One region of the Kitasatospora sp. NPDC036934 genome, then DNA from elsewhere that is predicted to be linked to it. Evidence: riboswitches for the same ligand, from Rfam matches in the RefSeq annotation. Region 1 holds a riboswitch; each other region holds the start of a gene.
The links. Region 1 has a riboswitch for cyclic di-AMP ahead of ACZ7BZ_RS05220 (transglycosylase family protein). Riboswitches for the same ligand answer to the same signal wherever they lie in the genome.
Positions count from the first base shown of each region.

Region 2: it holds a riboswitch for cyclic di-AMP, as region 1 does, so the genes downstream of both, ACZ7BZ_RS06035 (glycoside hydrolase family 16 protein) here and ACZ7BZ_RS05220 (transglycosylase family protein) in region 1, are expected to answer to the same signal.
Region 3: it holds a riboswitch for cyclic di-AMP, as region 1 does, so the genes downstream of both, ACZ7BZ_RS28650 (M23 family metallopeptidase) here and ACZ7BZ_RS05220 (transglycosylase family protein) in region 1, are expected to answer to the same signal.
Region 4: it holds a riboswitch for cyclic di-AMP, as region 1 does, so the genes downstream of both, ACZ7BZ_RS33840 (M23 family metallopeptidase) here and ACZ7BZ_RS05220 (transglycosylase family protein) in region 1, are expected to answer to the same signal.

Region 1 covers NZ_JBVJQR010000003.1:15,202-17,390, reverse strand. The annotation lists gene ACZ7BZ_RS05220 (transglycosylase family protein) at 1-1,259, opposite strand, end outside; cyclic di-AMP (ydaO/yuaA leader) riboswitch at 1,267-1,429, opposite strand; gene ACZ7BZ_RS05215 (sirohydrochlorin chelatase family protein) at 1,929-2,189, opposite strand, start outside.
Region 2 covers NZ_JBVJQR010000003.1:209,961-212,149, forward strand. The annotation lists gene ACZ7BZ_RS06035 (glycoside hydrolase family 16 protein) at 48-1,346, opposite strand; cyclic di-AMP (ydaO/yuaA leader) riboswitch at 1,368-1,486, opposite strand; gene ACZ7BZ_RS06040 (hypothetical protein) at 1,704-1,919, opposite strand; gene ACZ7BZ_RS06045 (phenolic acid decarboxylase) at 2,116-2,189, shown strand, end outside.
Region 3 covers NZ_JBVJQR010000022.1:36,459-38,647, forward strand. The annotation lists gene ACZ7BZ_RS28645 (MFS transporter) at 1-707, opposite strand, end outside; cyclic di-AMP (ydaO/yuaA leader) riboswitch at 1,020-1,205, shown strand; gene ACZ7BZ_RS28650 (M23 family metallopeptidase) at 1,208-2,189, shown strand, end outside.
Region 4 covers NZ_JBVJQR010000035.1:26,432-28,620, forward strand. The annotation lists gene ACZ7BZ_RS33835 (hypothetical protein) at 1-112, shown strand, start outside; gene ACZ7BZ_RS33840 (M23 family metallopeptidase) at 169-1,002, opposite strand; cyclic di-AMP (ydaO/yuaA leader) riboswitch at 1,015-1,173, opposite strand; gene ACZ7BZ_RS33845 (YiaA/YiaB family inner membrane protein) at 1,370-1,660, shown strand; gene ACZ7BZ_RS33850 (alpha/beta fold hydrolase) at 1,766-2,189, shown strand, end outside.

The sequences.
Region 1 (2,189 bases):
CTCGGGTTGGCGGCCTCGACGTACTGGCCGTTGCCGATGTAGATGGCGACGTGGTAGACGCCGGAGTCCTGGCCGTTGTTCGACCAGAACAGCAGGTCGCCCGGCTGCAGGCTGTCCAGCGAGACGTGGGTGCTGGCGGCGGCCTGGTCGGCGGCGACGCGCGGGATGTTGATGCCCGCGGCGCGCAGCGCGGCCTGGGTCAGGCCGGAGCAGTCCCAGCCGCCGTTGCCGGTGCCGCCGTAGACGTACGCCTGACCGATCTTCGACTGGGCGAAGGAGACGGCCGCGGCCATGCTGCCGGTGGCGGTCTGGGCCGGGGCCGGGGTCTGCGCCTGGGCGGTCGGCTTCGAGGCGGGCTTGGAAGCCGGCTTCGAGGCGGTGGACGTGCCCTGGTCGATCGGCTTGGCGTTCACGGCACCGCCGTTCGCGGCCTGGCCGGACTTCTTCGAGCGGTCGAACCAGGCGAAGTCCGAGCCGGACGTGGTGGCGGTGGAGGACTGGTCGGCCTGGGCCGAGCCGCCGTCACCGAAGGTCAGCTGCTGGCCCGGGTAGATGGTGTCCGGGCCGTCGGTCAGGGTGCTGCGGTTGAGGTCGTACAGCCGCTGCCAGCCGCCCTGGACGTTGTGCTTGGTGGCGATCGAGGACAGCCAGTCGCCGTCGACGACGGTGTAGCTGCCGCCCTGGGCCTGCGCCTGACGCTTCTGCGCCCAGCTGCTGTTGGCGGAGGAGTCGGCGGACGAGGCGGAGTCACCCGAGGTCTGCGCCTGGTCCTGGGCGGGCGCGGCCGGCTTGGCGGGCGTCGCCGCCCGGGTCGGTGCCTGGGCGGGCTTGGTGGCCGGCTTGGCGGCGGTGGAGCCGGCCGAGGTGTCGACCGCGGCGGCGGCGCCGCCCTTGGTCAGCCCGGCCTGCACCGAGCAGACCGGCCAGGCGCCGGGGCCCTGCGAGGCGAGGACCTTCTCGGCGACGGCGATCTGCTGGTCCTTGGTGGCCTGGTTGGCCTGCGGGGCGTACGCGGTACCGCCGAAGGCGGCCCAGGTGCTGGAGGTGAACTGCAGGCCGCCGAAGAAGCCGTTGCCGGTGTTGATGCTCCAGTTGCCGCTGCTCTCGCACTGGGCGACCTTGTCCCAGGTGGCGACGGAGGCGGCGTTGGCGGTGCCGGTGGTCAGGCAGGGGACGGTGAGGCCGACGCCGGCGACGCCGAGGGCGGCGATCACGCGACGGGTGCGGCTGGACAGGCGGTTGCCGTTGGAAGGCAGCATGAAGACGCGGTCCTCTCCCACGCCTGCGAGGTGAGCTGTCGGATTCGGGCTGGAGTTGCCCGGCCGCGCTGTGGGCGCGGCTTCACCCCTAGCCCTGGACCGTTCCGGAAAACGGTCTAGGGCGACTTACCTGTGGTTCCCCCGCTCCTGCCGTGATGCGTTTTCGCGCTGCCAGGACATCCGACGGCAGGACTCGGCGTCGCGGATGAACTGGGTCCGTGTGGTCACGAACGGGGAGCACGTTATGCAGACGTAAGTTAAAACTGCAAATACCTGTGACGCACATCACGGTTTAGCGGGAAACGCCAAAAGGCTCGAAATTCATGATCGTAAATGATCGTTTTCTTGCAAATTAGCAGTGGATCGCGATAACTGGCTGCGTCTCAGGAATGAAGTGACGGAGCGTTGGAGCGTGACGGGGGCGCTCCCGCGCGCCGGGGGAGCGACGGCGAATCGAGTGCTGGACGGCGCGCCGACAATTCATCGACAAATGGCACCAGAACGGACATTGCGTCGTATTGCCCGCTTAACTCTCCTGTAGGGCGATCCGAACACGTCGAAAGGGCCCGGAACGCAGTCGTTCCGGGCCCTTCGGTGGTGCGAGTGCCGCGACGGGCGGTCGCGGGCTCTGCGGCGGGCGTTCCGCCGGGTCGTACGGGGAGGTGTCCGTCAGCCTTCCAGGGGCCCTTCGGCGGCCGCATGGGCGCGGCGGGAGCCCTCACCGGCCGCGGCGGTGGCGGCGGCTTCCGCCTCGGCCTCGGCCAGCTCCTCCGCCGTCGGCGTGGGCAGCGCGGCCAGGTAGGTGGAGGCGATCAGCTGGCCGACCGTCGGGTACGCGCCCAGCGGCGCCGCCGACGGGCAGCCGGTCTCCTCGGCGGCCGTGGCGAGCAGCTCGGAGTCCGCCTCCGGGCCGATCACGAGCGGGGCCAG
Region 2 (2,189 bases), 190 kb from region 1:
CATGAGAGCGGCTGGTCCTGGGGGCTAAGCGGGCCCGGCGGCCACGGTCAGCGGTAGACGCGCACGTAGTCGGCCGCGAAGGTGAGCGGGGTGGTCCCCTGCGGCGCGGGGTGGTACTTCCCGGCACACACCGAGAGGTTGAGGATCAGGTACGCCGAGAAGTTGGCGCCCACGCCCTTGTTGTCCGAGTACACCTTGACGCCGTTGACGTACCAGTCCACCGAGTTGGCGCCGTAGTAGGTGCCGATGGTGACCCACTGGTCCTTGGCGACGGCCTTGGCGTCGGTGTAGTACTCGGGGTTGCTCGGGTTGATGTGGTTGGTCAGCTCCAGCAGGTTCGGGTTGTCCGGGTGGTACTCGAAGGAGTCGATCTCCCCGTTGCCGTTCTTCCAGGTCCACAGGGCGGGCCAGGCACCGGTGCCCGAGGGCATCTTGACCCGGGCCTCGGCGTAGTCGCCGGTCTTGACCTGGAAGCCCTCGGTGGAGCCCTCGGTGGTCAGGAAGCCGGTGTTCCAGGACTGCTGGCCGTTCTCCAGGGTGGGCCCGCCCGGGGTGGCGGTGAAGGTGGCGACGCCGTTCGCGACGGTGACGTTGTTCTTGTTCAGCCAGTCGAGCTTGTTGTCGTCCGGGTTGTGGTTCCCGTACTTGTACGAGGTGCTCTTGTCGCCGACCCAGCGCTGACCCCAGTCGATCGGGCTGTTGAACTCGTCGGACCAGGTCAGCGACTTGCCGGCGACCGGGGAGGACGGCGCGGGCGTCGTCGGAGTGGCCGTGGCGGTCGGTGCCGTGGTGGGCGCCGCGGTGGGCGTCGCCGTCGGTGCCGTGGTGGGCGTCGTGGTGGGCGCCGTCGTCGGGGACGGGGTCGGCGTGGACGTACCGGTGGCCGCGACCACCAGCTGCTGCGAGGGCAGGTTGTGCCAGGTGCCGCCGAAGTCCTGCCAGAAGCCGAACTGGGTGTACGTCCCGGCCGGCAGGGCGCGCGCACCGCTGGTGAAGTTGAGCCCGGTCGGGCATATCTGCACGTTGGTCGCGTTCCCCGGGAAGTCCAGGTTGGTGCCGCGCGCGTCGCGGACGCCGACGCCGACCGTCTTGGCGGTGAAGCAGGACGAGGAGTGCAGGCCCAGCGAGGCGGTGGCGGCCCGGCCGGCGACCATGGTGGCCGGAGCGAGCCGGTCCTGGGTGACGGTCGGGGCGGTGGCGGCCTGGGCGCCAGCGACGGACGGCAGCCCGAGCAGGCCGGCACCGCTGATCGCGAGCGCCCCGGTGGCGGCGAGGGCGGCATTGCGGCCGCGGTGGGTCGGACGGGCGTGGCGGGGGGCGCGACGGCGCCCGGCAGGCTGGTGCATGGGGGGTCCTCTGCGACGCCTGCGAGGTGAGCTGTCGGATTCGGGCTGCAGTTGCCCGGCCGCCTGTGGAGCGGCTTCACCCCTAGCCACGGTCCGCACGCTGATGCGTACGGACCGGGCGCTGACCTTGGTTCCCCCGCTCCCGTCCGCTGTGGTGCTCGAGTGCCGGCCGGCGGGTGGACAGGACTCGGCGTCCCGGCGGCGGGGTCCGCGACAGCGGACGACGGTTGCAGGCTAGGCAGGCCGTCCGTGAACGGACAACCTGATCGGGCCGGTTGTCGCACAGCTCACAGTGGTGTCGATCAACGACGCTGCGTGGTGGCCGAGTTGATCAACCTCGCGACCGTGGCCGGGCGATCAGCCGGGCCAGTCGGCCACCTGGCCCCCGGCCGCCGGCGACCAGGCCGGCTCCAGGCGGTTCAGCCCGGTGAGCAGCCGGGTGCCGCCGACCGTCGCGATGCCGCTGGTGTCCAGCGCGCTCGCGGTGAACACGATGCCGTCGCTGGGCCCGCGGTCCTCGTCCAGCACGCCCGGGATGTCCGCCGACGCGCCCGCCAGAAGGTGGGTCGGCACCGAGGCAGGGCTCCCGGCCCGCCGGAGCGGCGCGATCAGCGAACCGGGGTGGTGGCGGACCGTGCCGTGGCGCGGGGCCGCCCGAGTCCGACCGATCGGATAAATTGGAACCCTGGCGTTTTCCGCGGTGCACAAGTGCACCGAGCCCAGACCACACGGTCCGTCCCGCACTCCCGAGAAGAGGTCCCGCCCCACCATGACCGCGCCCCTGCCCGCCTTCGCCGGCCGCACCTACGTCTTCCGGGCCGACAACGGCGCGGCCTTCCGCAA
Region 3 (2,189 bases), on a different contig from region 1:
CAGACGGCGGGGGACAGGCCCTCCCCGGCGGCGGTGAGCGCGTAGGTGATCGCGCCGAGGGCGAGCGCGGCGAGCAGCGCGCCGGGTACGTCGAAGCGGCCCGTCGCCGACTCGTCCCGGCTCTCCGGGACGTAACGGGAGGTCACCGCGATGACGGCGGCGGCCAGCGGCAGGTTCAGCAGGAAGATCCAGCGCCAGCCGGGGCCGTCCACCAGCCAGCCGCCGAGGAAGGGGCCGACGGCGGCCGACACCCCGCCCAGGCCGGACCACAGGCCCACCGCCGCCGAGCGGTCTTCCGGGTGGAAGACGGCCTGGAGCATGGCGAGCGAGCCCGGGGTGAGCAGCGCCCCGCCGATGCCCTGGACGGCGCGGCCGGCGATCAGCACGTGGATGGTCGGGGCGGCGGCACAGGCCGCGGACGCGGCGGCGAACCAGACCACGCCGATCAGGAAGACCCGGCGCCGGCCGTAGCGGTCGCCGAGGGCGCCGCCGAGCAGGATCAGGCCCGCCAGGGTGAGCAGATAGGCGTTCAGGGTCCATTGCAGCGAGGCGAGGGAGGCGCCGAGGTCGGCGCCGATCCGGGGCAGGGCGACGTTCACCACGGTGCCGTCGAGCATCGCCATGCTGGAGCCGAGCACCGTTGCCAGGAGAACCCAGCGACCCTGCCCGGTGCCCAGGCGCAGAGTGCCTGCTTGAGAGGTGGTCACGGGGCAGATCCTGGTCCGACGGGGTGTACGTGACAAGGGTCACCGGGTGGTGTGTCGGTCGGTGGCGGTGCGTGAGCGAATGGTCGCGTCGCGGTGGGGTGGTCGGCGCAGGGTGGTGGATCAGTGGCGCCGGGTGAATGGATTGTGCACGCACGGTGTGCTGGATCATTCGGAGGGTGACCATGGCGGCGGGGGTGGTTGCGGATTCAAGAGATCGACATTGCTTCACCTGAACGGATGAGTTTTAGTTCAGCGACCGCCCGGCCAGTCCGGACGGATCCACCGGGTGGAACGCCGAGTCCTGCCGCTGCCCGGTGGCTCGAACCGAACTCTGTACGGCAGGAGCGGGGGACCCACAGGTAAGTCGCCGGACCGGAGTTCGCGCCTTTTCAGCGCGCGGACGACCAGGACCGGCTTGGGGTGAAGCCGCGCATGAGCGGCCGGGCAACTCCAGCCCGAACCCGACAGCTCACCTCGCAGGCGTCGGAGAGGAAAATTCCATGCCTGCACAGGCTCGTCGTATCGCCCTGCCCCGTGCCGCCCGCATCGGCATCGCCACCGCCGTCACCGGCGCCTCGTTCGTCCTGCCGCTCGTGACCGCGATGAGCGCCCAGGCGCACACCGCCCCGGCCGCCGCCACCGCTTCGGCGGCCTCGCACGAGGCCGCTCCGGCCGCCTCCGCCACCGGCGCTTCGGTGGCCGGCGCCTCGGCCACCGGTCAGGAGAGCTACCGCGTCGTCAGCGGCGACACCCTCTCGAAGATCGCCGACGCCAAGCACGTCGACGGCGGCTGGCACGCGCTGTACGAGCAGAACCGCTCGGTCGTCGGCGCCAACCCGAACCTGATCTTCCCGGGCCAGCAGCTGGCCCTCGCCGGTCAGGCCGGCCACGCCGGTCAGGCCGCTGACGCTGCGAAGCCCGCCGCTCCGGAGAAGCCCGCCAAGCCGACCGCTCCGGCCACCCAGGACGCCTCCGCCGCCGCGGACACCCAGCCGCAGGTCCGGACCGAGGCCGCCAAGCCGGGTGCCCAGCTGCAGACCCAGGTGCAGACCGCCGCCCCGGCCCAGGCCGTCACGGCCGCCCCGGTCGCCGCCACCTCCGGCTACGTCGCCCCGCTGGCCAACCCGGTGCTGGGCGAGGCCTACGGCGTGGCCGGCTCGATGTGGGCCTCCGGCCACCACACCGGCCAGGACTTCGTCGCCTCCACCGGCACCCCGCTGCGCGCCGTCGCCAACGGTGTCGTGGTGAAGGCCGGCAACGGCGGCGCCTACGGCAACGAGGTCGAGATCAAGCTCGCCGACGGCAAGTACGCCCAGTACGCGCACCTGTCCTCGATCGGCGTGTCGATCGGTCAGACCGTCACCACCGGCCAGCAGCTCGGCCTCTCCGGCGCGACCGGCAATGTGACCGGCCCGCACCTGCACTTCGAGATCCGCACCGGTCCGGAGTACGGCTCGGACATCGACCCGGTCGCCTACCTGC
Region 4 (2,189 bases), on a different contig from region 1:
CTGGACGGTGCCCGGGCTGCCGCGGTTGCTGGTGGAGGAGTTCCCCGAACTCGCGCCGGAGCCGGGACCGGCCGAGATCGACGCGTACCTGGCGCAGCTGCCGCCGGAGTGAGCTGCCGCGAAGGCCCCGGACGCCGGTGGGCGGTTTCCAGGGGCCTTCGGCGGTGGCTACGGGGTGAGGCCGCGCTGCTGGAGCCAGGTCTCCGGGTCGACCGGGGCGCCGCCGTCGGGGCGGACCTCCAGGTGCAGGTGCGGGCCGGTGACGTTGCCGGTCGCGCCGACCTTGCCGATCTGCTGGCCGGAGGTCACCTTGCCGGAGCCCTTGATGATCGAGGAGAGGTGGCAGTACCAGATCTCGGTGCCGTCGGGCAGGGTCTCGACGATCCGGTAGCCGTACGAGCCGGACCAGCCGGCCGAGGTGATGGTGCCCTGGCCGACCGCGAAGACCGCGGTGCCGGTGTCGGCGGCGAAGTCCAGGCCGGTGTGCAGGTGGGCCCAGTAGCGGGCGCTCTGGCCGTAGTGGGCGGTGAGGTTGTAGTCCTTCACCGGCAGGGTGAGGGCGGCGGCCTTGGCCCGCTCGGCCTCGTCGGCGGCGCGCTTGGCCTCCGCCTCCTTGGCGGCGGCCTTGGCCTCGGCCTCCTGGGCGGCCTGCAGCCGGGCGCCCTCCTCGGCGGCGGTGCGCTGGCTGTCGGCCTGCTGCTGGATGCGGGCGGCGAGCGCGAGGCCGGGGTCGGCGGCCAGGGCGACCGGCGACTCGTCCGGGGCCTCGACGGCGGGCGCGGCGGCCGGGGTCGCGGAGGCGAAACCGGTGGCGCCCAGGGTGGCGGCGACGGCGGTGACGCCGAGCAGCGGGGAGGCTCCGCGGGTCTGACGCGGCATCCGGTGGCGGTTGGCCTCGGCCTCCGGGGCGAATGCCTCCGGGCCGTCCGGGCCGGGGTGGTCGAGGAGCTGGGTACCGGCTGCGGGGCCGGCCGGGTGTGCCGGGGTGTGCGTCGACGCCACGGAGGCGCGCTCCTTTCCTTCCTTCGCGCCTACCGGGTTAGCTGACGGGTTCGGAGCAGGAAGGTCTCCTACGGCCGGGCCGGGGCCCCGCCGATTCACCCCAAGGAACGTGGTTCCCCGGCTCCCTGACCTGCCCGGAGGCCGGCCGGTGGGATTAGGCGACGGCGCACGGTGCCGTCTGGGTACGGCGTTGACGACCGCGCTGCGTTATCAAACGTTAATCCTAGGACGCCCTGATTCCAAGCCATCCGTCCGGGACTGCTGGGGAACAGGTGATCGGTCGTCAACGAACGGCCCTTCGTTCGCCAGGCCCATCTGAGTACTCCTACTCATGTGCGAGCGGCCCGCCCCGTCGCATCCTGGCGCCATGAACGCACCGATGCAGTCACGGACCACGGCCGCGTACTACGTCCAGGCCGTCCTCTCCTTCGCCGTCTCCGGCACCGCCCTCGCCGCCGGGATCGCCTACCTGCCCGTCGGCGGCTGGACCCGGGCCTTCCTCGGGATCGGGCTCCTCTACACCGTCACCTCCACCTTCACGCTCGCCAAGGTGATCCGGGACCGGCAGGAGTCCTCGGACACCGTCGCCCGGGTCGACCAGGCCCGGCTGGAGAAGCTGCTGAGCGAGCACGACCCGTTCAGGGTCGAGGGGGTCTGAGCGGAGCGGACCCGGGAAGGGCCCTTGACGGCTAAGGCTATTAGCCTTAGCTTTATGGCTATCGGAAGCAATCGCCAGCACCGAGCGAGCCAGCGGAGGCCCACCATGACCGGCACCACCCCGAGCACCCAGTACCTCGACGTCCCCGGCGGCCGCCTCGCGTACGACGACACCCGACAGGGCGACGGCACCCCCGTCGTCCTGCTCCCCGGGATGCTCGACTCCCGCCGCGCCTACCGGCACCTGCACCCGCTGCTCACCGCCGCCGGCCACCGGGTCATCACCATGGACCTGCGCGGCTTCGGCGAGTCCTCCATCGTCTGGGACGACTACGGCCCGGCCGCCGTCGCCACCGACGTCCTCGCCCTGCTCGACCACCTCGGCATCGAACGAGCCGTCCTGGTCGGCCAGTCCTACACCGGCGCGACCGTCGTCAAGGTCGCCGGGGACGCCCCCCAGCGGGTCGCCGGGATCGCCCTGATCGACGCCTTCGTCGAACACCGGACCAACGCCCTCATGCGGGGCGTCA